4 regions of the Brevundimonas sp. Leaf280 genome follow, and region 4 is predicted to be linked to each of the others. Evidence: predicted binding sites of a transcription regulator. Region 4 holds the regulator's gene; each other region holds the start of a gene.
The links. The regulator LexA, encoded in region 4, represses DNA repair genes until DNA is damaged. The targets are predictions, from matches to a motif close to ATGTTCNCNANNTGTTCT.
Positions count from the first base shown of each region.

Region 1: dinB (DNA polymerase IV) is a predicted target of LexA. The motif match lies at 1,410-1,427, and genes of this name have one in related genera.
Region 2: ASF31_RS05235 (ImuA family protein) is a predicted target of LexA. The motif match lies at 5,840-5,857, and genes of this name have one in related genera.
Region 3: recA (recombinase RecA) is a predicted target of LexA. The motif match lies at 5,412-5,429, and genes of this name have one in related genera.

Region 1 is NZ_LMNC01000002.1:353,225-360,348, reverse strand. It holds gene ASF31_RS05385 (error-prone DNA polymerase) at 1-1,337, opposite strand, end outside; gene dinB (DNA polymerase IV) at 1,448-2,521, shown strand; gene ASF31_RS05375 (alpha-ketoglutarate-dependent dioxygenase AlkB) at 2,518-3,078, shown strand; gene ASF31_RS05370 (exodeoxyribonuclease III) at 3,123-3,899, opposite strand; gene ASF31_RS05365 (arylesterase) at 3,904-4,473, opposite strand; gene ASF31_RS05360 (zinc-dependent alcohol dehydrogenase) at 4,698-5,876, opposite strand; gene ASF31_RS05355 (SRPBCC family protein) at 5,894-6,460, opposite strand; gene ASF31_RS05350 (hemerythrin domain-containing protein) at 6,494-7,039, opposite strand.
Region 2 is NZ_LMNC01000002.1:334,649-341,772, reverse strand. It holds gene ASF31_RS05275 (glycosyltransferase family 2 protein) at 1-77, shown strand, start outside; gene ASF31_RS05270 (helix-hairpin-helix domain-containing protein) at 200-418, opposite strand; gene ASF31_RS05265 (hypothetical protein) at 415-624, opposite strand; gene ASF31_RS05260 (DUF2171 domain-containing protein) at 630-893, opposite strand; gene ASF31_RS05255 (S9 family peptidase) at 1,023-1,781, opposite strand; gene ASF31_RS05250 (DUF3182 family protein) at 1,778-2,923, opposite strand; gene ASF31_RS05245 (SemiSWEET family sugar transporter) at 3,151-3,432, shown strand; gene ASF31_RS05240 (DNA polymerase Y family protein) at 3,625-5,142, opposite strand; gene ASF31_RS05235 (ImuA family protein) at 5,057-5,812, opposite strand; gene ASF31_RS05230 (hypothetical protein) at 5,952-6,290, shown strand; gene ASF31_RS05225 (DUF1810 domain-containing protein) at 6,287-6,727, shown strand; gene ASF31_RS05220 (SOS response-associated peptidase) at 6,753-7,124, opposite strand, start outside.
Region 3 is NZ_LMNC01000004.1:129,509-136,632, forward strand. It holds gene ASF31_RS08820 (PA-phosphatase) at 1-773, shown strand, start outside; gene ASF31_RS08825 (right-handed parallel beta-helix repeat-containing protein) at 773-1,723, shown strand; gene ASF31_RS08830 (M20/M25/M40 family metallo-hydrolase) at 1,791-3,641, shown strand; gene ASF31_RS08835 (MHYT domain-containing protein) at 3,721-5,361, shown strand; gene recA (recombinase RecA) at 5,531-6,613, shown strand; gene ASF31_RS08845 (3-hydroxyacyl-CoA dehydrogenase NAD-binding domain-containing protein) at 7,022-7,124, opposite strand, start outside.
Region 4 is NZ_LMNC01000002.1:181,289-188,412, reverse strand. It holds gene ASF31_RS04440 (peptidylprolyl isomerase) at 1-1,054, shown strand, start outside; gene trpE (anthranilate synthase component I) at 1,051-2,568, shown strand; gene ASF31_RS04430 (hypothetical protein) at 2,565-2,768, opposite strand; gene ASF31_RS04425 (aminodeoxychorismate/anthranilate synthase component II) at 2,857-3,447, shown strand; gene trpD (anthranilate phosphoribosyltransferase) at 3,450-4,487, shown strand; gene trpC (indole-3-glycerol phosphate synthase TrpC) at 4,484-5,278, shown strand; gene lexA (transcriptional repressor LexA) at 5,397-6,095, shown strand; gene ASF31_RS04405 (ComEC/Rec2 family competence protein) at 6,076-7,124, opposite strand, start outside.

The DNA.
Region 1 (7,124 bases), 170 kb from region 4:
TGCTTGTCCTCGACACCCTCGCTGGAATAGCTCCAGACCTGCGACGACAAGGTCTTGATCAGGTCTTCGCTCAAACCCAGCGCCTTGCCGACGTCGCGCAGGGCGCCGCGCGAGCGATAGCGGGTGACGACCGAGCAGAGGGCCGCATGGTTGCGGCCGTAGGTCTCGAAGATCCACTGCATGACGACCTCGCGCCGCTCGTGCTCGAAGTCGACATCGATGTCCGGGGGCTCGCGACGCTCCTGGCTGACGAAGCGCTCGAACAGTAGATCATTCCGGCCCGGGTCGATCGAGGTGATGCCCAGCACGTAACAGACGGCGGAGTTAGCGGCCGAACCACGACCCTGGCACAGGATGTCCTGACTGCGGGCGAAGCGCACGATCGAATGGACCGTCAGGAAATAGGGGGCGTAGTCGAGCTGGCCGATCAGATCGAGTTCGTGCCTAAGCGCTTTGCGCACGCCGTCCGGCAGACCTTCCGGGTACCGATCTGCGGCCCCGGCCCAGGTCAGCTGTTCCAGCGTCTGCTGCGGCGTCATGCCGGGAGTCGAGACCTCGTCGGGATACTGATACGCCAGCTCATCCAGCGAGAACCGACAGCGGTCGGCGATCTCGACTGAGCGGGCCAAGGCCTCGGGATAGGCCTTGAACAGGCGGTGCATCTCGTGGGGCGGCTTCAGATAGCGATCCGCATGGCGTTCGCGCCGGAAGCCCAGTTCGTCGATGGTGCAGCCGTGCCTCACGCAGGTGACCACGTCCTGCAACAGGCGTTGGTCAGGATGATGAAACAGGACGTCGTTGGTCACGACGGTCGGCACGCCGGCTTGGACGGCGAGGTTCGACAGGTCGTGCAGTCGCAATGCGTCCCCTGGGCGTCGTCGCAGCGTCAGGGCGAGATAGCTTCCCGCAGGAAAGGACGCCTTCAGCCGTCGCAGATTGGCGGCGCAAGCCTCGTCCGCCTCGTCCGGAACCAGGATGGCGATCAAGCCCTCCGACCAGTCTTTCAGGTCCGACCAGTCGAGGTGGCATTTGGCCTTGCCGGCGCGGCGCTTGCCTAACGACAGCAGGCGCGTCAGTCGGGAATAGGCCGGTCGATCGGTCGGATAGACAAGCACGCCCGTCCCATCGATCAGATCAAGCCGGCAGCCAACGATCAGCCGTACGCCGGAGGCCTTGGCCGCCTCATGGGCGCGGACAATCCCCGCTAGCGAGTTGCGATCGACGATGGCCAAAGCTTCAAGCCCGCACAGCCGCGCCTGTTCGAACAGCAGTTCGCAACTGCTGGCGCCGCGCAGGAAGGAGAAGTGCGAAGTGGCTTGGAGCTCGACGTATGGCATAGGGATTAAGCGGGTGTTCGACCTCCCCGACAGCACTCCGGCGAGCCGAATGGCAAGCGTCGCCGTGGACAAATGTTTTCTTTTTGTTCTGGTCTTGATATGCATGGCGCATGTCTGGCGTCGCCACCCGCAAGATCGTCCATGTGGACATGGACGCCTTCTTCGCCTCGGTCGAACAGCGAGATGATCCCGCCTTGCGAGGGCGGCCCGTGGCGGTCGGTCATGCGGCGGCGCGCGGCGTGGTCGCGGCCGCCAGCTACGAGGCGCGGCGGTTCGGGGTGCGATCGGCCATGCCCTCGACAACAGCCCAGCGGAAGTGTCCGGACCTCGTCTTCGTCCCGCCGCGCTTCGAGGTCTATCGCGCCGTGTCGGCGCAGATCCATGCGATCTTTGCGGACTACACCGACCTGATCGAACCCCTGTCGCTGGACGAGGCCTATCTCGATGTGACTTCAGATCGGCGCGGCCTGGGGACCGCCTCGGCGACGGCGGAGGAAATCCGGCGGCGTATCCTCGAGGAGACCGGCCTGACGGCTTCGGCAGGCGTTTCGTACAACAAATTCCTGGCCAAGCTGGCGTCGGACCAGAACAAGCCGAACGGCCAGTTCGTTGTGGCGCCAGGGCGCGGCGAGGCCTTCGTCGAGGATTTGCCGGTCCAGCGCTTCCACGGTGTGGGGCCGGTGACGGCCGCCAAGATGGAAGGGCTGGGGATCCGCACCGGCGCAGACTTGCGGCGTCAATCCCTGGCCTTTCTCCAGCATCATTTCGGCAAGTCCGGGCCCTGGTACCACGCCATCGCCCGCGGGCGGGACGACCGGGCGGTCAATCCGGACCGGACTCGCAAATCGAGCGGGTCGGAGACGACCTTCGCCTCCGACCTGACCGATCCGGACGCGATCGAAGCCGGTGTGGCAGCCATGGCTGACGATGTCTGGGCCTGGTGCGAGAAGACCGGAAGTCGGGGACGGACGGTCACCGTCAAGGTCAAATGGGCGGACTTCCAGCAATCGACGCGAAGCCGGTCCCAGTCCGAGCCCGTGGCCTCCCGCCAGGCCCTGCACGAGGTCAGTCGGGTGCTGGTCCGGTCCCTCTACCCGCCAAGCCGGGGCGTGCGCCTGGTCGGGGTAAGCCTGTCCAATCTGCAGACGACCGGCGCTGCGGCGAACCAATTGGTCCTGTCGTGACCGAACTATCGCAGATCGACCTGTTCGGCGATGCACCCGCGCGCACGCCCGTGGTGGCGGGCTTTGACTATTGGGCGGACGTCCTGTCGGCGCCCGAACAGGCCGCGCTAGTCGCCGCGCTCCAGACTCTGGCGTTCAAACCCTATGAACATCTGGGCTACCTGGGTCATCGCCGGATCGCCGCCTTCGACCGCGGGGGCGATGGCGCGGGGTGGCCGGCGTTTCTCTCGACCTTGATGGCGCGCTTGGCGGGTCGCCTCGATCTGGACGGCGCGGCCTTTGTCCAGGTTCTGGTCAATGAATATGCGCCGGGCGCCGGCATCGGCTGGCATCGCGACCGCCCCGTCTACAGAGAGATCCTGGGCCTGTCCCTCCTCGCGCCCTGCGTGATGCGGCTGCGCCGTCGTCAGGGGGCGGGCTTTCTGCGCCGAAATGCGCCGCTGGCGTGCGGCTCGGCCTATCGGTTGTCGGGGGAGGCGCGCGCGGACTGGGAGCATTCGATCACGCCGATGACGGCCTTGCGCTATTCCAACACCTTCCGGACCATGGCCGCCTGACGTTCAATGGCGCGGCCGGCTGGCATAGAAGGATCCGGATCGGCTTAGTCCGCGAGGTCGATCCAGGCCGGCGCATGGTCGCTGGCACCCTCGACGCCGCGGACCGCGCGATCGACCCCGGCGTCGGTCAGGCGTTCGGCTGCAAGCCCGTTGAGAAGCAGGTGGTCGATCCGCAGACCGGCGTCGCGCGACCAGGCCTCCCGGAAATAGGACCAGAAGGTCCAAGGCGGTGGATCGTGCGGGAAGCGCTCGCGCAGGGCGTCGGTCCAGCCCTGGTCGAGCAGGCTCTGGAAGGCGGCGCGGCTCTCGGGTCGGAGCAGGGCGTCGGTCTTCCAAGAGCGCGTATTGTAGATGTCGGCGTCGGTCGGGACGACATTGTAGTCGCCGCAGAGAACGACCGGCGCCTCGGTCGAATAAAGCGACGCCGCGTGAGCGGTGAGCCGTCGGGCCCAGGCCAGCTTATAGTCGAACTTGGGCCCGGGCCTGGGATTGCCGTTGGGCAGATAGAGGCAGCCGATCAGCACGCCGTTCACCGCCGCCTCGATATAACGGGCCTGGCGGTCGTCGGCGGCGCCAGGTAGCCGGCGTCGTGTCACGACCGGCGCGCCGATCCGGCTGAGGATGGCGACGCCGTTCCAGCGCGGTTCGCCGACCCAGACCGCGCTATAGCCGGCCGCCTCGAGCTCGGCGGCCGGGAACTGCGTGTCGGCCGCCTTCAGTTCCTGCAGGCAGACCACGTCCGGCTGGGCCCGTTTCAGCCAGCCGAGGAGGTTGGGCAGGCGACGATTGACGCCGTTGATGTTGAAGGTGGCGATCCGCATCCCGTCATCGCGTCCGCAAGGCCGCCAAGGCCGCGCGCACCGGCGGTGCGAGGGCGTCAGCCATCTTCCCCACCCCAGCGGCGTTAGGATGGATCCGGTCCGGTAAGACATAGGCTGGGTGCAACGCGACACCGTCCATAAGGAACGGCATCAGGGGCACGTTCGCTCTTCGAGCGACCTCGGGATAGACTTTGTCGAACGCCCAGGCGTAAGCGCCGAACCAGGGCGGCGCCCGCATGCCGCTCAGCAGAACGGGGATGTCGCGCCGTCGGAGTTTGTCGATGATCGACAGAAGATTGTCCCTCACGCGGTCGGCCGAGACAAGCTGCATCATGTCGTTGGCGCCTAGGGCGACGACGCAAAGATCCGACTGAGCCGGTACGTCCCGATCAAGCCGTCGCAGGCCGTCCGCTGTCGTGTCGCCGGACACGCCTGCGCCGATGACGCGAACCGGTGGGGTTTCGGTCGCCAGTCGCGCCGCCAGTTGGCGCGGCAAGCTTTCGGCCGCTTTCAGTCCGTAGCCGGCGGTCAGGGAATCGCCAAGAAGCGTTACGACCTGCTCAGCGGTGATCAAGAAATGCTCTCCCGTCGCGGGCGGATGAGGCGGGCAGGCCGAAACCGGACCTGGGGCGGTCGGCGAGCAGTGGGTTCAGCGTCATGGCCTACCCAAAAGCTCGCCGAACCTGGCCTGTTCCTGCCAGATCACCTGAAAACGATCCCGAGCTCCGGCCGTGATGCGCTGAGACGTCTGGCTGTCCATCATCTTCACGGCAGTGGAACTCGAACGAAGGCCGTTGATCAGCCGTGCGGCTTCAGAACGACCTTCGTCCATTCGTTCGGATTGTCGTGGAAGTTCTTGTAAGCTTCTGGCGCCTGCTCCAGGGGCAGGCGGTGGCTGATCAGATCCGTCGTGTCGATCTTTCCGTCCATGACGAGTTCAAGGAGCTGCGGCAGGTATTTCTGCACATGGGTCTGGCCGGTCTTGATCGTCAGACCTTTCTGCATGAGAGCGCCGATCGGCAGCTTGTCGCCGATTCCGCCATACACGCCGGGGATCGATACCCGGCCGCCCTTGCGACAGGCCATGATCGTCTCGCGGAGGACATGTTGGCGATCCGTGCCCAGCTTCGTCTCCTGCTTCACCGCATCGATGATGTTGTCCGGAGAGAATCCATGCGCCTCCATACCGACCGCGTCGATGCAGGCGTCCGGACCGATCCCGGCGGTCATCTCCATCAGGGCTTCGCGAACCTTGACCTCATGATAGTTGAGCACTTCCGCGCCGTTCGCCTTGGCGAGCTCCAGTCGGCGTGGATGATGGTCGATGGCGATGATGCGGCCGGCGCCCATCAATCTGGCGCTCTTGATGGCGAACAGGCCGACCGGGCCGCAGCCCCAGATCGCCACCGTGTCGCCGGGCTCGATCTCCGCGTTCTCGGCCGCCATCCAACCCGTGGGGAAGATGTCGGACAGGAACAGCACCCGCTCATCCTCGATCCCGTCCGGGACCACGACAGGGCCGACATCGGAATAGGGGACGCGGACGTATTCCGCCTGGCCGCCAGCGTAGCCGCCGGTCAAGTGCGAATAGCCGAACAGGCCGGCGGCCGGATAGCCGTAGGCGATCTCGGAAGCGTCAGACTTGTCAGCCGGATTGGAGTTGTCGCAGGCCGAGAACTGCTGCTTGCCGCAATGGAAGCAGGAGCCGCAGGCGATCACGAAGGGGACGACGACCTTTTGGCCGACCTGAAGGCTCGTATTGCCACGGCCGATCTCAACGACCTCGCCCATGAACTCATGGCCGAGGATGTCGCCATTGGACATGCCGGGGATCACGCTATCGTAGAGGTGCAGGTCTGATCCGCAGATGGCGGTCGCCGTAATCTTGATGATCGCATCGCGGGGATTGACGATCTGGGGATCGGGGACCGTGTCCACCTGAACATTGTGTTTGCCGTGCCAAGTCAGGGCGCGCATGGGAATTCCTTCCTGGATCAGAAATGACGGTCGGCGCGCGGCGCCGCGTCGGGAGCCTTGGACGTCGCGATTTCGCCCGTCTCCATCAGCTGTTTGAAACGTCGCAGCTCGCGCCGGGCCTGCACCCGGGGCTCGCGCTGCATCACCTTGGCGACCAATTTGCCGACGGCGCCCGCCGGCGGGTCGTAGCTGATCAGGACACGCACCTCGGTTCCGCGGCCGAAGGCGTTGTCGCGAAACTCGATCCAGCCTTGGTGATCGACGTCGCTGTCTTCTGTGGAGCGCCAGGCGATGTACTCGCCGGGACGATCTTCGATGATCTCGCTGACAAGCTCGATCTCCGCACCGGCCGGGCCGGCGACGCTCCAGCTCGATCGGAGGTCGTCCAGAAGATCCACCGACCTCACATTCTCCATGAAACTGGGCAGGTTTCGGAAGTCGCGCCAGTAGTCATAAAGCCGTTGACGAGGCTGGTTGATCATGACGGCCCGGATGCTGGTGGAGTCGTAGGCGCCCTTCACATAGTCGTCGTCGTGGAAGGCGGGTGACTGGACGTCGGCGTCTGTCGAAAGAGGGGCGGACATCGTTGATGCCTCCTTGATGTTGGACGGTCGGGATCAGGCGGCTCGAGACTGGGGCGCGCCAGCGTAGCGTTCGAACTCTTCGGCGTAACGCGAGGCCAGACGGACCTGGTGGTCACCCTTGGCCCTCAGCGTCAGGAACCAATCGCTTTCTTCTTCGAACATGTGGGTGAGAACGGCGCCTTCGATTTGGACCCACTTGTCCAGCCAGGCGGGCTTTGAGGGTGCGATATTTTCAAGCTCCGCCATCTGAGCCTTGGTGGTCGTCTGCTCGAGATAGGCGTGGGCCGCGTGCATCTTTTCGCCGGCCTGACCGAGGGCGGGATAGAGGACCAGCTCCTCGGCCAGCGCATGGCCGTTGAGCACGACCGCGAGCGCATCGCGAGCGGCGTTTCTTTCTGCGGCGGTCCTGGCAGTCCGGCCGCAGGCGAAGGCGGCGCGGATGGCGTCGTGATGATCGAGCACCAGCGAAAGCCAATCTCCCGCCTGGGAGGCGGCGCGGGCCTTTTCCGTCGCCGCCTTGCGCGTCTCGTCGTCAGGCTGCGGGGTGAGGGCGGCGAGCGCCTTGTCGATGAGGGACATCAAACCTCCCGTGAAAGAGGGTTCAAGAGCCGTTGGGAGTTGTCCGTTCCGCCTGTCCAATAACGGGCACAACAGGTGTCCAGCT
Region 2 (7,124 bases), 150 kb from region 4:
ATGATTTGATCATCCGCCGCGACCCAACGCCGGCCGAAATTGCCGCCGCACGAAAAGATCCTGCAAATCCCTTTTAGGATTGCCGTCGTTCAAAGCGCAGGCTCGCCGTACGTATGAAACTAAACGACCCGACGCAGTTCAATGTCCGTCTTCTCTAATGAGGAAGCGATCTTGATCAGGCGACCCACGCATCGGACCGTTACTGCGAAGTTGGCTGGGTCGCTGAGCTCGTGGCTTTGATCGAAACGTGCGCTTCAATGCCGTCAGTCTTGCCGCTCAAACCCGGTACCTCATCGAGCTGGCGAAGGCTGGTGAAACGACCTCTTTCCTCACGATAGCGAACGATTTCGAACCCGTGGCCGCGCAACATCTCAATCCCGTCCAAAGTATCGGCGCTGGCGATGTTCAGGTCGATCATCTCTCGTCTCCCTCAGGTCTGCCCGCCGGCCGGTGTCCGAGGGCGAAGTCGATGGCTTCGATATCGACCTTCAGCTTCACCAGATCACGGACGCGCTCGTGGTCGCCGGACGTCGCGGCGGCCACGGCGGTCGACCACACTTCGGTTGTCAGCTGCTCGCGGATGGCCAGAAGCTGTGCGGCCACGGCATCGTTGTCTCGGGTCATCGACACTATTTCAGGTCGGCGATCGCCTCGCCGGCCTCTTCTTCCTCGAGAAGAGCGGCGTTGTCGGCGTTTGCCGACAGGCGCACCCGATTGCCTTCAACCTCGGCGACCAGACCGCCCGAGAGGTAGTGGTGGTGACCACTATGCGATCCGCTGTCGGCCTTGGTGAGCTTGATGCGATCGCCTTCGACCTTATCGACGGTGCCGAGATGGACGCCGTCGGCGCCGGTCACTTCCATATGCTCTTTGATGTTCGAGAGGTCGGTCATGGTGGGTCTCCGTTTGCCTACGCCATCAACGAGGCGCGACACGCGGCGTTCCAGAGACGAAAGCGTCGTAGCGGGTAATGCGGCTGCGATAAGGGCGTCTGCGCTGGGCGTTGGGCGCTGGCGACAGGCTCACCGATAAGACCGGCGGCTCGCCCGCACCATTTCCTCGACCCAGTTGATCAACAGGGTGGCGTAAAGGCGCTGATGGGCGGGATCGCGCATCGCATGGGTCGCCTCGGCGATGATCCTGTGGCTGAACGAGTTCGCGTCCTTGAAGGCGGCCTGATAGGAGGCGATGACTTCTGGCGGAATGCGATCGTCCTTGCCCGACTGCACGATGAGGACGTCGCCCTCGAACGCGGCGCAGGCCGAGAGCGCCTTGTCTTCCCGCGGCGTTCGCAGTTGCTGTCGATAGGCGCGCACCGCGTCCTTATCGAGCTTGGCCTTGGGGACCTCCCAGTGCGCGTCCGGATAAAGGGCCGGGACACGCAGCGCCAACCAGCGCACGTCACGGATGCTCGTCAGCAGAGCCGACAGATAGCCTCCGTAGCTCGTGCCGATCACGCCGATCGCACCGGGATCGATCAGGGGCTGGGACGCCAAGTAGTCATAGGCCGCAGTCACGTCGTCGAACCCGTTCTGCCGGGTGACCTCGTCTCGGCTCGCATCGCTCTCGGCATGGCCTCGAAGGTCGAAGGTGAAACAGATGCAGCCCAGTCGAGCGAGATCCTCGGCCAGGCCAAGATCCTCTTCCTGATCGCCGCCCCAGCCGTGGACAAACAGAAATCCCGGCACGGGGGCTTCCGGCGTCAGAAGCGTGCCGGTCAGCTTCTGTCCGTCGACAGACAGTCGGACTTGCCCTTCCTCGACGGTGTCAGGTTCAGTCACGCTGTCCTCGTCACATATTTCGTCATCGGCCCGACCTTGGGGTCCTCACCCCGGAAATAGACGACATCCTCCGGTCCGACATCGGCGAGGCCATACACCTCGACCGTGGCGGTTTCGACGGAAGTCAGCGCCGGCGACGCCGCGAAGGCCTCGAGGGCGGCGATTTCCGCGCCCGTCGCGCCGCCGACCCGCCACGACTGCTCCAGAACGCCTACTCGCCTTCGCCCTCGCGCATCCTTGCCGGCGAGGACATCGTAGTTCCGGCGGGTCAGAACCAAGTCCGGATAGGCGCGCTGGGCGGCGTCGTCGAACACGGCGGCGCAACGCACCGCTTCCACCGCCTCGGGGGTCAGTCCGAGGTGAGTCAATCGATCAAGATCGCCCCTGACGCACCGCAGTCGTGAACCGCCGTACACCTCGCGTCCCTTGTGATCCGTCGTTTCCCGCTGATCGCCGACATAGCTGATGCGCAGTCCGCCGACCGACAGGGTTCCAACGCTGTAGGTTTCCACGCCGAGCAGGTTTTCCTCAAGGACGACGCCGAAGGCGGCGATTTGCGCTTCGTCCTGATCGGCGATGACGGCGACGAGCGCCTCAGGCGTTTCGACGACCGTCTGGCCCAGCCCTGCCTTGGCCAGAACATCCTTGACGCGGACAGGCCCGGTCTCGAGGAGGCGCCGACCAGCTTCGATCGCGTCGGCGACGGAGAAGGCGGTGTAGCCTTCCAGAGCCGCATCGCCAAGACGGTCGGCCATGGTGTTGGACCAGCCGGCCGGGCAGGTCGCGGACCGATCGATCAGGCCGTGGGTGATCGCCTTGGTGGCGATGAAGCGGTGTGGAACGCGGCCGCCTAACAGATTGCCAGCGGTGAAGACCGTGCGCGAGGTCATGTCTTCACCGATCAGGGTGTCGCGAGGCACCAGCAAGACATCGGGTCCGACGTCTTCCGCGTCTTCAACCACGTCAATGATCGGGAGCCGCAGAAGGCGCGCCAGGCGAGACACCAACATCGCTCTGGACGCCTGATCGTGCAGATTGCCCGGATTGTGCCCGTCCGGATCGAACAGCGCGATGCCAGCAAGGGCGGCCGCGTTGGTGAACGAAGGCATCGGGGCGACGCCCAATGGATTGACGATGGTCATGGCGATCAACGCTCCCTGCAGAGGGTCAACCCCAAGAGCGAGCAACGGTTCAGCACGCCAACCCTTCTTTTTGCGGGCCCCCGAAGTGTCGTTGTCGGGAAGACAGGCCGACGCCGGACGAGGCAGAAATCAGGATTGAAAACGTCCTATGCCAGCGCGGCTTTACCACTGTAGAGGTGCGTTATCGCGCACAGGAACGGTGAGCCAGGGGGCGTCGTTGCCTATCCATGAGCGACCTGACAGCCAATATCGTGGGTACAGCGGCGGCGGTCTGCTCGATTACGAGCTTTGCGCCCCAAGCCCTCAAGATTTGGAAAGAGCGCGACGCGTCTTCGGTCAGCCTTAAAACATATTCGCTTACCGTTACCTGTTTCATCCTCTGGGTGGTCTATGGCGTCATGACCCAGGCCTGGCCGGTCACGGTGTCAAACAGTTTTGCTCTGGTCATGGCGGCGTGCGTCCTGATCATGAAGTGGCGATTTCGCGATGGCGATCCTGACGAGCATTAGGTCGCATCGACCGGCTACCGCCTATCCCTCGCCTTGCCCGTGCTTGTCAGACGTGGCCTGGTCAAACCGGTATTGCTGAGGAGAGCCATGCAGACGTGCTAGTTGTCCGACCAACAAGCGGCAGCAATGGACGATCGGTCAGCAATTCCTAGACAGCGCGGACCGCTCGAGATTGACCCCGGTCGAAAGGCGTCAGCCGAAGAGCCCGTGCAGCCACCAGCTGAGATCGCCGGTCTGAGGCTGTTCGCCATCGCCGCGTCGAAAGACCCAGAAGCGGTGCCCAGCCTCGTCTTCAAGCTGGAAATAGTCGCGCACCGCATCGCGTTCGCCGTCGCGTCGCCACCATTCGCCGAAGATCCGCTCAGGACCGTCAGCGCGCCTGACACGGTGGCGGACGCCGCGCCAACTGAAGGCGACTGGCGGCTGGTCGGGCAGGAGCGCGACGGCCTCTATGGCTTCGGGCTTAGCGAGCAGGCGGGAGGGGCGCGGCCAACGGCGGGTCCATGTCTCCGATACCGGCGGAGCAGTCGGCGACAGTTTGCGGATTGAGCGTTCGGGCACGTCGCTCTGCGCGGGGGCCATCCGGTACAGGTTTTGCGGGCCGAGACGATTGGCGAGCAGATCAACAAGATCGCCGATGTCGGGCGTCGCCGGGCCGCACAGATCGCCGGAACTCGGCGACCAGTCCAGCGGCAGGACGACCGGCGCCGCCAGGACCATGGCCTCCACGCCGAGGCCAGGATCGATGGTTTCAATCTTGTCGCAGAGCAGACGGGTGAGCCGCGCGACATCACGGACGGGGCGCGCCAGTCCGACGCGGATGGCCTCGGTCCGGTTGTCGATCCGTTCAAAACTTAGGTCGAGTCGCGACGCCCCAAGCCCTTGAGCTTCGAGCGCCTCGCTCAGGGCTTCGACCAGTTTCAGCGTGTAGCGGGCCAGGGTCTCGGGCGCGCCGATCGGCTCGGCGAAGACCCGCCGGACCTGGATCAGCTCCGGAGCGTCGATCGGGGTGATCGGTTCCTGGGCGCGGCCGTAGGCCTGATCCAGGCGACGGATCAGCTCCGGTCCGAAACGCAGGGCCAGAGGCGCGCGAGGTTTGGCCTCCAGTTCGCCTATGGTGTCGATCCCCAGACGTCCCAGGCCTTCGACCATGTCGGCGGCCAGGCGCAAGGCGCGCAAGGGCAGGCGACGGATGGCAGGCCCCCCGCGCGCGACGACGATCGTCGGTTCGGCGAGGTTGCGGGCCAGGGCATGGGCGGCGCCCCACGTGTCGGCGAGGGCGGCGTGGGCGCCCAGGCCGACAGCGGCGGTCTGGGCGATCAGATCCTCGAGCAGGCCCTCATCGCCGCCGTAGCGATGACCGGCCCCGGTGACGTCGAGCACAAGGCCGTCCGGCGGGTCGGCGGCCACGATCGGCGCATAGCGGCGCAGCGCCCAGAGGGCGAGTTGGTCCAGGGCGGCCGCATCCCCAGCGGGGTCGAAGGGATGGACGACAAGATTGGCGACCAGGGCCCGGGCCTGGGTCGCTGCCATGCCGGGATGCAGACGATGGGCGCGGGCGGCGGGGTCGGCGGCCAGCACCACGCGTTTGCGGCCCTGGCGCCCGACCAGGACAAGCGGCGTGTCAGGCGACGGCGTGTCGGGTCCAAGCCGGCGTCTCAGCCGATCGGTCGGCAAGGTGGGGAGGTAGAGCGAGACGACCCGTCTCATCGCAGGCTTCCAGTTCGAAATCCGCGCAGGCTCCGGCGCGGCAACGGATCAGCTCGACAAACCAGCGCGGGCGGCCGACGCCGGGCACGGGCAGGGGGGCGGAGGGCAGGGCGGTGACCCGCCAGCGGGTGGCGGCGGCAGTCGGTTGGCCGAAGTCCGCCGCCTCGGCCTGACGACGCCATCGTCGGACTGCCAGTCCGAGCGAGCCCGTGTCCTCGGCGACGAGCTGCAGGCGCCTCGACGCCGTCATGGACAGGCGGGCGACTTCGCCCACGACGGCGCCGAAGCCGCCGTGACGAAGGCCGTCCTCGAATGCGGCCAGCAATCCGGCCTCGTCGCCGGCCTCCACATAGATGACCCGGTTCGAGGACAGCCCCGCCTGCTCCAGCGCCGGCGCGAACAGATCCGGGCGGGTCACGCACCAGAGGACCGGCCCTTGTGTGCGCGCCGCGACGCCGGCCGCAAACAGAGCGGCGACGGCGCCGTCAATGGCCCCGTCGCCGCCGCCGGCCACCTCATGCAGTGCGCCGAGCGCCAGTCCTCCGGCGGGCAGCCGGCGATCGAGCGCGGCAAGGCCGAACGGCAGCACTCCGCCGGGCGGACGTCGATCCGCCTCTATGCGCGCGATCTCCGTGCGAAGCGCCTGAAAGGATGAAGAGGCGGCGGACATGATCTCCTGAAACCGAATGCGAGCTGAATGTTCTGTATTTGTTCTTATTCGAGCGTGTGAGAGTCAAGGCGGATCGCAACAGCGCTGTGGATCGCCCTGTGGGTGGCGCCCATCCGGCCCGCTGCGCGTTAGCTCGACGATGACGCGGCCTTCCCGACACCCCACGACGCCAGACGGCCGCTATTTCGTGGTGCGAGGCCGGCTGTGGCGGTGCTCCAATCCTGCTCTTTCGGCGGAGGCGAGGGACGAGTTGGTACATGATCTGATGTCGGCGCGCCGGGCGGTGCGGACGGCCCTGACGGCTGAGGATATGGACGCTCTAGCCGGAGCGCGGGGCAGCGTCGATAAGGCCAAGGTCGGATTGGGGGAGCGGGGCCCGGTGTGGTGGACCGACGGCTCGCCAGATCTCAATCGGCACATGGCGCGAAACACCCCCTATGCAGACTGGTTCGCCAATCTGGGCGAGACGAGCAAGTGACGACAGCTCTCGACCGTTTCGTCCTTGCTCAAGACCCCGTGTTCGAAACGGCGATGGCCGAGCTCGTGGCGGGTCGCAAGACAAGCCACTGGATGTGGTTCGTCTTCCCCCAGGCTCGGTCGTTGGGACGGTCTTCGACGGCTGCCTTCTATGGGATCGGATCGCTCGCGGAGGCGCAAACCTATCTGCTGCATCCCGTTCTAGGGGCGCGTCTCATCCGCGCCGCCCAGAGCGCGACCACGGCGCGGGCGACTTCATTGCATCAGCTGTTCGGATCGCCCGACGATCTCAAATTCCGATCATCGATGACGCTATTCGCCGCCGTGGCGGCCGATCCGACCGTGTTCGACGCAGCGCTCGCACGCTGGGGCCTTTCGCCTGATCCGTTGACCGCAGACCTTGTGTCGACCGCGAGGACAGGACCGGATCGTCTTTAAATAATTGCCAGAGTTTTTACGCGGTTCAGGCGTCGATAACTGACAGAGCGCCGTCGGGCAGCGGGCGCTGAAGCGCCTTGGCCGTCTCCCACGGCGCCGTCATCCAGGCCTCGATCTCGTCGGGCTGTGTCAGGATCACCGGCATGGCCTTGGGGTGAACCGCGCCGACCTCCGCGTTGGGTTCGGTCGTCAGGAAGGCGAAGACGTCGATCGTCTCCATGCCGGTCTTGACCTTGCGCACGCTTGTGTGGGCCTGAAGGTGAATGCCGGCGAAGAAGGCGAGGGGCTCGGGATCGTCCCCGGCGAGCTTGAACCAGACGGGTCGGTATTTGCCGGCGGCGTCCCGACCTGGTTCGCTAAAGGCCGTGAAGGGGACCAGACAGCGCGACGCTGGCGA
Region 3 (7,124 bases), on a different contig from region 4:
CGGCGACGGCGATCCTGCTGGCCGTGGGATGCGCTGGCGCGCCCAATCCGGACGGCGCGATACCGACGGCGGGCTTCCTGGGCGATGAAGCGATCGCCCAACTGACGGATGCGGTTCCGCCAGCCCCAGCCCCCGGGTCCGTCGCGGACCTGGCGGACAAGGCGGCCTCGGCGCGGCTTGTGGCGCTGGAGGACGGCGATCGTTGGCTGCTGGCGACCGCCCATGCCGAATTGCGTCCGCCCTTGGCCCTGCAACATTTCGATTGCGCCTTGGGTGTCCGGCTGGGGTCGGCCGACACGCCGACGCTGGACCGGGTGATGGCGCGGATCTTCCACGATGCGAACAGTGCGGCCGAACGCGTCAAGGCGCGCCAGGCGCGGCTGCGGCCGGTCGGCGACGATCCCAACCGGCGTGCCTGCCAGACCCTGACGCCGGCGGCGAGACGCAGCGCCTCCTATCCGTCCGGCAGCGCAGCGGTCGCGACCGCCTATGGAGAGGCCTTTGCGGCTCTGGAGCCGGACCGCGCGGAGGGCGTGCGCCGGATTGGCCACGAGATCGGGGTCAGCCGCGTTATTTGCGCCATGCACTATCCGACCGATGTCGCGGTTGGAGAACAGATCGGGCGGGATGTTGCGGCCAAGGCCGTCGCCACCCCGGCCTTCCAGGTGGACATGGCGGCGGCGCGGGCGGAGCTGGCGGCCGCGCGCCGCAGCGGCCTGACCAATCCCGGCTGCGCGGCCGAGCGCGCGGCCCTGGCGATCCCTCTGCGCTGATGACGGCGGCGCTGGCCCTGGCCTTGCTGACCTTTCAGGCGCCGGCCGACCGGCCGTGCACGCCGCAAGAGGTCGCGGCGCTGACGACGCCGTCGACGCAGCCCTATCGCCTGACATGCCAAGCCGACCTGTCGGGCGTCGATATCCGCCGCCGCGTGCTGATCGAGGGCGCGGAAGGCTCAGGGGCGTCACTGGATTGCGGAGGCGGGACCATCCGCGCGCCGGACCCGGCGACGACCGCCGCCCCGACCATCGCCGTCTGGTCTCGCCGCGAGGGCGATCGGTGGTCGCGGCCGGTCGATGTGACGATCCGAAACTGCACCGTAGTCGGCAATGTGCGGATCTGGGGCATGGGGGCGGGCGGATCGATGCGCGATCTGCTGGCCTCGTCACGCACCGCCGGACACACGCAAGCGGCCCAGTCCGCTGCGCCGATCCGCATCACCCTAGACCGGGTTCGGTTCGAGGGCGTGGGGACCATTCCCCTGTATGTCGGACCCGGAGTGACGCGCACCACGGTGACGCGGTCCCGCTTTACGGGGCGTTCGACCTCGACCGCCGTCTATCTGGACGCCGAGAGCGCGGGCGCGCTGATCCAGGACAACGATTTCGATATCCGCACCGGGCGCGAGCAGATCGCGGTGGACGGGTCGGGCGCCAACCGCATCGTCGGCAACCGGCTGGCGCTGCACGGCAAGGGCGGGATGTTTCTGTACCGCAACTGCGGCGAGGACGGCGTGATCCGCCACCAGACACCGTCCTATAATCAGATTGCGGACAATCTGTTCACCGGCGCGGGGTGGCTGAGGCCGCGCGCGGTGGTGATCGGGTCGCGCGAGGGCGGGCGACGCTATTGCGGCGACGATCGCGGCTGGCCCTTCGGGTCCAGCGCGGACGACGGCGACGGCGCCGCGGGCAATCTGACTGCGCGGAACATCGTGCGGCGCTGACCGGACTCCTTGCGCAGAGCGGCGGTTCGGGGCTGATTGCGGGACAGAGCGATCAGGGGATGGGGATATGCGTTGGGTGTTGTTTCTGGCGTCACTTGTGGCGGCCCTCGGCTTGGCGGTGCTGACCGCCCAGACGCCCAAACCCCTGCCCGCCTCGGCGCCTGCGGTTCAGTTCTCAGCCGTGCGCGCCATGATGGACGTGAACCGGATCGCAGGAGCGCCGCATCCGGTCGGCTCGGCCGAGCATCGGCAGGTTCAGACCTATCTGGTCCAAAGGCTGACGGCGCTGGGCCTTCAGCCCAGCTTGGAGACCGGCGCCCTGTCGCCCGCCGCCGTCGCGCGGATCGAGCGGGAGGGTGGAAATGCGGGCGGCGTTCAGGCCGTCAATATCGTCGGGGTCCTGCCGGGGCGTGACCCCGGCCTGCCCGCCGTCGCCCTGATGGCCCATTACGACAGCGTGCCGAACTCGCCCGGCGCCGCCGACGATGCGACCGGCGTGGCCGCCATTCTGGAAGCCGTACGCGCGATCAAGGCGCGGAGCGGCGCCGAGCGGACGCTGGTGGTCCTGTTCACTGACGCCGAGGAGCTGAATCTGGACGGGGTGCGGGCCTTCTTCAGCGAGCATCCGCTGCGCGATAACATCGGCGCGGTCATCAATCTGGAGGCGCGGGGCGGCGGCGGGCGCGCCATGATGTTCGAGACCGGACCCGGCAACGCCCAGACCATCGCCCGTTACGCCCAGGCGACACAGAGGGCGACGGGCGGGCCGTCCAGCAACGCCCTGGCCATCTTCGTCTATCGGCTGATGCCGAATGGCACGGACTTCACCGTGGCGGCGGATCGCAAGCTGGCGGGGATCAACCTGGCCTTCATCGGGCGCCCGGCGCAGTACCATTCACCGTCCTCGACGCCGCAGGCGCTGGATCAGGGCAGCGTGCAGCATATCGGCTCTCAGGCGCTGGAGATGGCCGATGACCTGTTGCGGGCGCCGACCCTGCCGCAGGCGACGCAGAACGCCGTCTATGCCGACGTCTTCGGCCTGTTCGTCGTGCAGCATTCGCCGGCGACAGGCTGGCTGCTGCTCATCGTGGGGGGGCTGGCGACGGCCTTCGCCACCTGGGGCGCGCGCCATGCGACGGGCTTGAGAGCCATGTCGGTCGTACGCGGCGCGGCGGATGGCCTGTGGCTGCTGGCCAGCGCGGTGGTGGTGGGACAGGCGGTGCGCGTCCTGGCCGGGCCGATCGGCCGTCGTGTGGATTCGGCCGACCTCTATTACACCTTGCTGCGCCGCCTGCCGGTTCTCGAAATCGCCGTGGCCCTGTCCATGCTGGCCCTGGTTTTGATGCTGACCGCAGGGCGACGCCTGCTGGGCCGATGGGGCGTAGCTGGAGTGATGCTGGCCGCATTCGCGATTGCAACGGCGCTGGGCGGCTTCAGCCTGCCGGTCCTGGGGGCGACGGTGATCGCTCTGGCGCTCAGCCTGGCGCGGCCGCGGGCGCAGGACGCAGACGCCGTCTGGGGCGGCTGGCTGGGCTTGATCATCCTGGTTCTGATCCTGGGCGGCGGGGTGCAGGCGGCGGCGCCGGAAGCCGCCTTCCTGCTGCTGTGGCCCGGTCTGATCGCAGCCCTGGCCGCCGCATCGACGGCGGTGATCGGCGCCCGTCTCGGCTCGTGGGCGTCCTTCGCACCCGCCGTCGTAACGACGGCGGTGGTCGGCGGGTGGTTGCTGGTTCAGGGGCATGGCGTCTTCCTGGGGGTCGGCATGGACATGCCTGGCGCGGTGGGGCCGATCGCCCTGATGATCGCGATGCTGATCCGCCCGCTGACGCCCGGCGCGGATCGCGGCTTGCCGGTCTTCGCCGCCGCCAGCCTGGCGCTGGCCGTCGCGGTCGCCGCGGGAGCCAGATTGGTCGCTTGATCCGGATGCGTTTCGCAGTCGTCCGAGCGATGAAATCGGGCTAAGCATACCGCTGCTGTTTCTTGGGGCTTCGGCGCGCTTGCACCACCTTCACGTCAATGCCTTCACCGTCCTGTCGCTGGCGATCGCGATTCTAGGCGCGTGGACGGCGCTGGATCTGTTCAATCGCACCCGCGATCAGATCGGCGCAACGCGGTTGCGTTGGCTGGGCGTTGCGGCCCTGGCGCTGGGCGTCAGCATCTGGTCGATGCATTTCATCGCCATGCTGGGGTTCGAAGTCGAAGGCCCGGTCTTCTATGATCCCGGCCTGACGCTGGTCTCCTTCCTGCTGGCGACGGCCGGCACGTCCGCGGCCTTCCTGACGGCGGGGACGGCGCAGGCCAGCCCCTTGCGACTGGCGCCGGCGGCCCTGCTTATGGGCGGATCCATCGTCGCCATGCACTATGTCGGGATGGCGGCGATGCGGATGAACGCTGTCCTGAGTTATCAGCCCGCGCTTGTCGCCCTGTCGGTAATCGTCGCGATCGCCGCCGCCTATGCCGCTCTGATCGCGGCCCGTCAGGAGCGGGGTCTGGCCTGGCGCGCGGTCGCCGCCGTGATCCTGGGTCTGGCCATCGTCTCTATGCACCATATCGGCATGGCGGCCCTGATCCTGACCCCGATCGCCGACGCGGGGCCGGTGGAGGGCGGGGCGTCGCCGGTCGTCTTGGCGGTCGCGGTGACGACCGGGGCGGTGACGCTGCTGTTTCTCGCGCTCGGCGCCTCGATCGTCGATCAGCGGGCCAATGTTCTGGCGGCCGTGGACGCCGGCGGCGTCGGCTTCTGGGAAGCGACCCTGCCGATGAAGACGACGATGATGTCAGGCCGCGCGCGCGAAATCCTGTCCATCGATCCGTCCTGCCGCCTTGGCCCGAGCGAGGTCGGCGACCGTCTGTCGCCCGAGGATCTGCCGTTGCATCGTCAGGCGCTGGAGCGCGCCCTGGCGGGGGAGGGCGAATACGATCAGGAATGGCGTCTGCCGGCCTCTGGCCGGTGGATCCATCTGCGCGGACGCCTGATCCGCAGTCGTTCGGGCCGGCCGATCAAGATGTCGGGCGTCATCACCGACATCACCGATCGCCGCGAGGCCTTCGCCGCCTTGGCCGACAGCGAACGCTTGCAGCGATTGCTGATCAACGAACTGAATCACCGGGTGAAAAACACACTGGCCACGGTGCAGTCCATCGCCCACCAGACGGCGCGGCGCACGCCGGATGTCGCCACCTTCACCGCCCTTTTCGAGGCGCGGCTCGTGGCCCTGTCCAACACTCAGAACCTGCTGACGGCTGCGAACTGGGAGCATGTCGATCTGCGCGCCATGCTGGCTCAGGAACTGGCCCCCTATGCCGAGGAACAGGTCCGCCTGACCGGTCCGGCCGTCGATCTGAACGCGCAACAGACGTTGGGGATGGGGATGGTCTTTCACGAACTGGCGGTGAACGCCGCCAAATACGGCGCCCTGTCGAACGCCTCGGGCTGTGTGCGGATCGACTGGTCCGTGGCGGAAGGCCATCTGCTGCTGGATTGGGTGGAAAGTGGTGGGCCGGCGGTGTCGCCGCCTCAGCGCAAGGGCTTCGGTTCGGTGCTGATCGACTCGACGATCAACCGCTCGCTGCACGGCTCGGCGGTCATGACTTACGACCCCGAGGGTGCCAGCTTCAGCCTGCGCCTTCCGCTTTAGCCGGCGTCAAAAACGGTCGTAGGATTTGGCTGTTCTCGTTTTGATCGATGAGAACATCTTGTGAACTAGAACAAACCATGCACATAGTCCGCCTCACAAAACGGGGGCGGGTCCAGGCGGGTCTCTCCCAAGCTGAATGACGGGAATCATGGCAAGGGAGACGAAGGCAATGGCTTCACAGGCGGCACTCAAATTGGTGGGCAAGGACGACGGCGACAAGCAACGCGCCCTGGAGGCGGCGATCGCGCAGATTGATCGCGCCTTCGGCAAGGGCTCGGTGATGAAACTGGGCAAGGCGGGCGTGGTCGCCGAGATCGACAGCGTCTCGACCGGCTCGCTGGGCCTGGACATGGCGCTGGGCATCGGCGGTCTGCCGGTCGGGCGGGTGATCGAGGTGTTCGGTCCCGAATCTTCGGGCAAGACGACCCTGGCTCTGCACACCGTCGCGGAAGTGCAGAAGAAGGGCGGGGTCGCCGCCTTCGTCGATGCCGAACACGCGCTGGACCCGGTCTATGCCCAGAAGCTGGGCGTCAATCTCGACGATCTTCTGGTGTCGCAGCCCGACACGGGCGAACAGGCGCTGGAGATCGTTGATACCCTGGTGCGTTCCGGCGCCGTGGACATCGTGGTCATCGACTCCGTCGCGGCCCTGACGCCGCGCGCCGAGATCGAGGGCGAGATGGGCGACAGCCTGCCGGGCCTTCAGGCGCGTTTGATGAGCCAGGCGCTGCGCAAGCTGACGGCTTCGATCTCCAAGTCGAAATGCATCGTGCTGTTCATCAACCAGATCCGCCACAAGATCGGCGTCATGTACGGCTCGCCCGAGACGACGACGGGCGGCAATGCGCTGAAGTTCTACGCCTCGGTGCGTCTGGACATCCGCCGCACCGGCGCGATCAAGAACCGCGACGAGGTGGTCGGCAACACCACCCGGGTCAAGGTGGTCAAGAACAAGGTCGCCCCGCCGTTCCGCGAGGTCATCTTCGACATCATGTATGGCGAGGGCATCTCCAAACTGGGCGAGGTCATCGACCTGGGCGTCAAGGCCGGCATCATCGAGAAGTCGGGCAGCTGGTTCAGCTATGACTCCACCCGGATCGGTCAGGGCCGCGAGAATGTGCGCGAGTTCTTGAAGCAGAATCCCGACATCGCCGCCTCGATCGAAAAGGCCGTGCGCGCCTCGACCAACAAGATCGCCGACGAACTGCTGGGCACGCCCGAGCCGGACGAAGGCCAGGACCTGGAAGGCTGACGCCGGCCTCCGAGGCTGGGCGGACTGTCAGAGTCTGTCCCGGTCTCGGTCCGGTCTTTCACCGCTACTCCGTCGCCCCTAGCGACCCGCCACCGACCCCGCGAAGGGCGGCGGAGCGACCCGCTCGACCTCGTGTCGGGCGGGTCTTTTCTTTTGTGAGCGGTGCTGAGCTTTCTTTCGTCATTCCGGGCGAAGCGTAGCGGAGACCCGGAACCCAGCGGCGCGCGTGAGCGCGAAGTTGTCACGGACTCGATGCCCCGATATCCTGCGATGGAAAGATCGCCTCCGGAGCCGCTGGGTCCCCCCGGTCGCGCTTGGCGTGCCGGAGGATGACGAAAGTCAAACGCCAAACGAAAACGGGCGACCCGAAGGCCGCCCGTTCCGTCTTCTGTGGATGTCCGCGACCGATCAGGCGGCGGCCTTCTCCGGGGCGAACTTGCCGTAGAAGGTCTCGTTCTTCGCCGCCATGTCGCGCAGCAGCTGCGGAACTTTGAAGCGGTCGCCATAGGTC
Region 4 (7,124 bases):
GATCGCCGCCGCCCTGCGCGCGGGCCAATCGCCCGCCGACGTCGGCCGCGCCAACAACATCACGCCGGCCGCCTTCAACGAAACCCCCCGCTCGGCCATCGGCGACGCCGCAACCGCAGCCGCCGTCTTCGGCCTGCAAGCCAATCAGGTGTCCAATCCGGTCCAGGCCGGTGTCGGCTTCGCCGTCGCCAAGGTCACGGCGGTTCAACCCGCTGCGCCCGCAACGCTGGACAGCGCTCGCGAGGAACTGATCCAGGAACTGCGCGCCGAGGACGTGAAGACCCAGACCTACGCCAAGGTCGAGAAATACGAAGCCGCCCGCACCGCCGGCAAGAATCTGGCTGACGCGGCGCGTGAAGCCGGCGGTCGCATCGTCGATCTGCCGCCCTTCACCAAGGACGGCAAGCTGCCGAACGGTCAGGCGCTGAACGCCCCGCCGCAAATCTTCGAGACGGCCTGGAGCCTGACCAAGGGCGGCGAAAGCGACGTCATCGACGCCGGTCAGGGCCAGTATTTCGCCGTGCGCGTCAACGACATCCGCCCGTCGGCCCTGCCGACCCTGGCCGAGGTGCGCGAGCCCCTGGCCGCCCAATGGATCCAGCGTGAGACCATGCGTCGCCTGTCGGCCAAGGCTGAAGAACTGACGACCCGCGTGCGCAATGGCGAGGACATCGCCGCAGTCGCCCGCTCGGTAAATGCGCCGCTGACCGTGCGCACCGGCGTCATCCGCAATCAGCAAACCCAGGAAGCCTTAGGTCAGGGCGTGCTTCAAGGTCTGTTCGGCCAATCCAAGGGCCAGGCCTTCTCACAGCCGGCGTCGCAGACCGCCTATGTGGTCGGCCGCGTCGACAACGTCCGCGCCGCCAGTCCGGCCGTGGCCGGACCACTGGCCGAGCAGGTCCGCCCGCGCCTGACCCAGGAGTTGGTGCAGGCGATGGTCGAATCGTCGGTCTCGGCGGGCGCCCAGCGCTCCAAGGCCAAGAACGACCCGGCCCAAGCGCTGTCGGCCCTGGGTCTGTCGGGTGGCGCAACGCCCGCCGCACCGGCGCAATGACCGACGACGCTTCGCGCGACGTCACGTTCGACGCCTTCGCCGCCGGCCTTTCGGCCGGTCGGCCGCAGGTCCTGGTCCGGCGGGTCATCGACGACCTGGAAACCCCGGTCTCGGCCTACCTGAAGCTGGGACGCGACCGGCCGTACGCCTGTCTGCTGGAATCGGTCGAGGGTGGCGCGGTCAAAGGTCGCTACTCCATCCTGACGCTGGATCCCGATGTGGTCTGGCGTTGTCGATCCAACGCGGCGGAATTGTCGCGCGGCTCAGCCATAGGTGAAGGTCGGTTTACGGCCGAACCCCTGCCGGCGCTGCAATCCCTGCGCGCACTGATCGCGGCGTCGAAGTTCGATCTGCCGGAGGGATTGCCGCCGATGGCCGCCGGCCTGTTTGGCGTCTTCGGCTACGACATGGTGCGATTGCTGGAGCCGCTGGGTGCGCCAAACCCCGATCCGCTCGATCTGCCCGACGCCGTGCTGACGCGGCCGTCGCTGGTGGCCATCTTCGATTCGGTCCGCCACGAGATTGTTCTGGTGTCGGCCGCCTATCCCGACGCCGGCATCGCAGCGCAAGAGGCGTTCGACGCCGCGACGGCGCGGCTGGACGCGTTCGAGACGGCCTTGCGCGAACCCCTGCCCGTCCGCGCCGCTCCGCAGCAAACGCCGGCTCCTGTCTTCACCTCGCGGGTGGACGAGCCGGCCTTCGGCGAGATGGTCGCAAAAGCCAAGGACTATATCGGCGCCGGCGACATCTTCCAGGTCGTCCTCAGCCACCGCTTTTCGGCGCCGTGGACGGACGATCCCTTCGCCTTCTATCGCTCGCTGCGTCGCCAGAACCCGTCGCCCTATCTGTTCTATCTGAACTTCGAAGGCTTCAAGCTCGCCGGCTCCAGCCCCGAGATCCTGGTTCGGCTGAAAGACGGCGAGGTCACGATCCGGCCGTTGGCCGGCACCCGCATGCGCGGCGCGACGCCAGAGGCGGACAAGGCGCTGGAAGTCGAACTGCTGGCTGATCCGAAAGAGCTGGCCGAGCACCTGATGCTGCTGGACCTGGGCCGCAACGATGTGGGGCGAGTCGCGGCGCCCGGCACGGTCGAGGTCACCGAGAGCTTCGTCGTCGAACGCTACAGTCAGGTCATGCACATTGTCTCCAACGTGCGCGGCAAGGCTGATCCCAGGCTGGACGCGGTGGACACGCTGCTGGCCGCCCTGCCCGCCGGCACACTGTCGGGCGCGCCCAAGGTGCGCGCGATGGAGATCATCGACGAACTGGAAAGCGAAAAGCGCGGCGTCGGTTATGGCGGCGGCGTCGGCTATATTTCGGCCGGCGGCGAGGCGGACATCTGCATCACCCTGCGCACCGCCCTGTTCGCTGACGATCGGATCTTCGTTCAGGCCGGGGCCGGCGTCGTCGCCGACAGCGACCCTGCGGCCGAATATGCAGAGACCCAGCACAAGGCGCGCGCGCCGATGCGGGCGGCGGAAGACGCCTGGCGCTTTGGGACCGGCAATCGCTAGCGCGAAATCGTCATCGCCGGGTCGTTGAACTGCACGCCGGGGCCGATGATGACGACGCCCGCCATCAGAACCGCTGCGGTGGCCGCGAACGCGGCTGCGCCAAGCGCGGCGACGGGGTTGGGTTTGGTTTCGACCACGACCAGCTTCGCCTTGGCGGCGGCGATCTTGGCGGCGATGTCTTGTTCAGCGGCGAGTTTCACCCGCTCAGTCCTAGTCCCGCCGAGTTAAAATGCGCTTTAAGGCCGCGCCCGCTTGGCGCGGACGCGCGTCACGCCTAGAAGCCAAACCATGATCCTCGTCGTCGATAACTACGACAGCTTCACCTACAATCTCGTCCACTACCTCGCGGAGTTGGGCGCGCCGACGCATGTGGTGCGCAACGACGACCTGACGGTGGACGAAGCGTGGGCGCTGAACCCCGCCGCCGTTCTGCTGTCGCCCGGCCCGTGCGCGCCCGATCAGGCCGGCATCTGTTTGCCGTTGATCACGACAGCGCCAGCGTCGATGCCGATCCTAGGCGTATGCCTGGGTCATCAGGCCATCGGCCAAGCGTTCGGCGGCGACGTCATCCGCGCCAAGACCCTGATGCACGGCAAGACCTCGCCGATCCTGCATGAGGGCCAGAGCGTCTTCGCCGACCTGCCCTCGCCCTTCACCGCGACACGCTATCACTCGCTGGCGGTCAAGCGCGAAACCTTGCCCGACTGTCTGGAGGTCACCGCCTGGACCGCCGATGGCGAGATCATGGGCCTGCAGCATCGCGTCCGCCCGATCCACGGCGTGCAGTTCCACCCGGAATCCATCGCCACCGAACATGGTCACGACATGCTGGCCAACTTCCTTGATATCGCCGGCGTAAAGCGCCTCGCGGCCGCCTGACCATGGGCGACGGGTTCAAGCCGATCCTCGCCCGACTGGTCGAGGGCCATTCCCTGACGTCCCAGCAGGCGCACGACTTCTTCGCCGCCTGCCTGCGCGGCGAGCCGACCCCGTCGCAAGTCGCCGCCGCCGTCACCGCCATGCGGATGCGCGGCGAGACCGTGGACGAGATCGCCGCCTTCGCGGGCGCCATGCGTGAAGCCGCCCTGACGCTGGACCATCCCTATGAGGTGATCGACACCTGCGGCACCGGGGGCGACGGTCAGCACACGTACAATATCTCGACCGCCGCAGCCCTGGTTCTGGCCGGCGCCGGTCTGAAGGTCGCCAAGCATGGCAACCGCGCAATGTCATCGAAATCAGGCTCTTCCGACGTCTTGTCGATCCTAGGCGTGAACCTGATGGCGTCGCAGGCGCAGCAGAAGAAGGCGTTGGACGGGGCCGGTATCTGCTTCCTGTTCGCGCCCGCCTATCATGGGGCGATGCGTCACGTCGGGCCGGTGCGGGCCGAAATCGGTTTTCGCACCGTCTTCAACCTGTTGGGACCGCTTTCGAACCCGGCGTCTGCAAGGCGACAGGTTATGGGCGTCTATGATCCGCGCCTGCTGGAGCCGCTGGCCGAGGTGCTGGGCCGGCTCGGCGCCACCCGGGCCTGGACCGTTCACGGTCAAGGCCTGGACGAACTGGCGACTTCCGGACCCACGGACGTCGCCGAGTGGAAGGATGGCGCGGTTCGTCGCTTCCAGGTCACGCCCGAGGACGCCGGCCTGCCGCGCGCCTCTATCGCAGACATTCGCGGCGGCGACGCCGAGGAGAATGCCGTCGCCCTGCGCGCGCTTCTGGCCGGCGCGGCCGGACCCTACCGCGACATCGTGCTGCTGAACGCCGCCGCCGCCCTGGTTGTGTCAGACCGCGCGGCGGATCTGGCCGAGGGCGCCGCGCTCGCCGCGGCCGCTATCGACGACGGTCGAGCCGCCGAGGCGCTGGATCGCCTGGCCCTCATCACCTCCACGCCGCTGGAAAGCGAAGAGCCCGCATGACCGACGTTCTGGACCGTATCGCCGCCTACAAGCGCGAGGACGTCGCTGCCCGCAAGGCTGCGACCTCACAGGACGCGATCGAAGCCTTGGCCCGCAATGCGTCGGCTCCGCGCGGCTTTCGCGTCGCCTTGGAGCGGGTCGGAGAGGAAACCGGTCGTCCCGCCCTGATCGCCGAGATAAAGAAGGCCAGCCCGTCTAAGGGCCTGATCCGGCCCGATTTCGATCCACCGGCTCTGGCCCGCGCCTATGAGGCCGGCGGTGCGGCCTGTCTGTCGGTGCTGACCGATGCCCCCAGCTTCCAGGGCGACGACGCCTATCTGGGCCAGGCCCGCGAGGCCGTCGCCCTGCCCTGCCTGCGCAAGGATTTCTTGGTCGATCCTTGGCAGGTCGCCGAAAGCCGCGCCCTGGGCGCCGACTGCATCCTAATCATCTTGGCCATGGTCGATGACCGGTTGGCCGCCGAGCTGCTGTCGGAAGCCGAACGCTTTGGCATGGACGCGCTGATCGAGACGCACGACGAGGAAGAAATGGCGCGCGCTTGTGCGCTGGGCGGCGATCTGGTGGGGGTCAATAATCGCTCGCTGCGCACGTTCGAGGTCGATCTGGAAACCACGGAGCGGCTGTCGATGCTCAGCCCCGTGCGCGCTCTGCTGGTCGCCGAGAGCGGCATCTTCACGCCCGACGACGTGGCGCGCGTTTCGGCTGCCCATGCCCAGGCGATCCTGGTCGGCGAGAGCCTGATGCGCCAGGCCGATGTCGAGGTGGCGACCCGTCAGTTGCTGGCCGTTTGAGCCGAGACGCGGCGGCAAGCCTCGCCGTTAAGTTGACATTAGCAAGGAACACTTACAGAACATCGACAAATGTTCACGGCCCGTTCCGATTCGTCGGCGGGCGCATGAGGGCCTGGCGATGCTCACGCGCAAACAGCACGAACTGCTGATGTTCATCCACGAACGCATCCAGGAGACCGGCGTCTCCCCTTCGTTCGACGAGATGAAGGAGGCGCTCGATCTGGCCTCCAAGTCCGGCATTCACCGGCTGATCACGGCGCTGGAGGAACGAGGCTTCATTCGCCGTCTCGCTCACCGCGCTCGCGCTTTGGAAGTCACGAAGCTGCCCGAACAGGCGACGGCCGGCGCGCCGCGCGGTCGCGCCGGGTTCAAGCCCGACGTCATCGAGGGCGGCGGCGGTGTCAGACCTGCGGCTCCGATGGCGGCCAACGACACCCGCGAACTGCCGCTGATGGGCAAGATCGCCGCCGGCACGCCGATCGACGCAATCGAGCATGAAACGGCGCGCTATCCGGTCCCGGAATCCATGCTGGGTTCGGGCGAGCACTATCTGTTGGAGATCGAGGGCGACTCCATGATCGAGGCGGGCATCCTGAACGGCGACATGGTGGTGATCAAATCGACCGACAACGCCGCCTCCGGAGAAATCGTGGTGGCTCTGGTGGAAGGCGAGCAGGCGACGCTGAAGCGCCTTCGCAAGAAGGGGGCCTCGATCGCGCTGGAACCCGCCAACCGCAACTACGAGACCAAGATCTACGGCTCGGATCAGGTCGCGGTCCAAGGCAAGCTGGTCGGCCTTATGCGCCGCTATCACTGACGTCCGGATCGGACTGACGCGCCCAGGGGCGGTCGCCGCGAACGTCGGCCGTCCACACCGCGCGCCATCGATTCGGCTCGCCCGAACGGACGCGCCACAACTCCACTGCCCCGCCTCGCGCAAAATCCACCCCGTCCAGGACAAGGCGATCCTGACAGGCGCTTGGAATTGAGGTGACGACAGCGCGGACGCTGACGACGGGCGCTGCGCGGCATAACGCCTCCATCTGATCTGAGCTCGGCGACTTCCGCCCCCACCAGATCGCCACGGGGCCAGCCTCACCGGTCTCCGGGCGACATGAAAAGCGGTCGCAGACCCAGCCCGTCTCCGACCGATCCATCATGGTCAGCCCCCGTCGCCGCGACCAGAGATCCACCGCAAACTCGCGCACGCCGGGCCGGACCACGACGGCCGCCTGATCACGGTGAAAGGCGGCGTTTGTTCCGCCATCGCCAATCCAGAGGTTCGGCGTCGGCGCACGCGGCCAGATCAGGACGGCGGCTGCGAAGGGCAGTCCCATCCATCGCAGGCGGCCCTGCCACAGACAGACAAACAGCACGCCCAGAAAGGCGATCGGCAGGACATAGTTCGGCGCGCTGGCGACCGTTCTGACCGCCCCAGGCAACCCCGCCGTCCAGGCGCCGATCGCCAGCATCAGATCCACGCCCCATCCCGCGACCGCCAGGAACGGTCCCCCCAGCCCCAAGGGCTCAAGCGCTGCGCCCAAGGCAAGCGCCGGCATCAGGATGAAGTCCGCCACGGGCGACGTGCCGAGATTGGCCAGCAGTCCGTACATGGCGGTGCGGTTGAAATGTTGCATGGCGAAAGGTCCCGTCGCCAATCCTGCGACGACGCTGGCCGCCACAGCCGCCGTCAGCCACCCGCCCAGCCGTTGGACTGCCAGGATCGGCCAAGGCGCGGATATTTCGCGCGGGCGCTTCGGCCAAGCCTCGACCAGGGCGACCAAGGCCGCAGTCGCCGCGAACGACATCTGGAAACCCGGCGTGACGATGGCTTCAGGCTGTATGG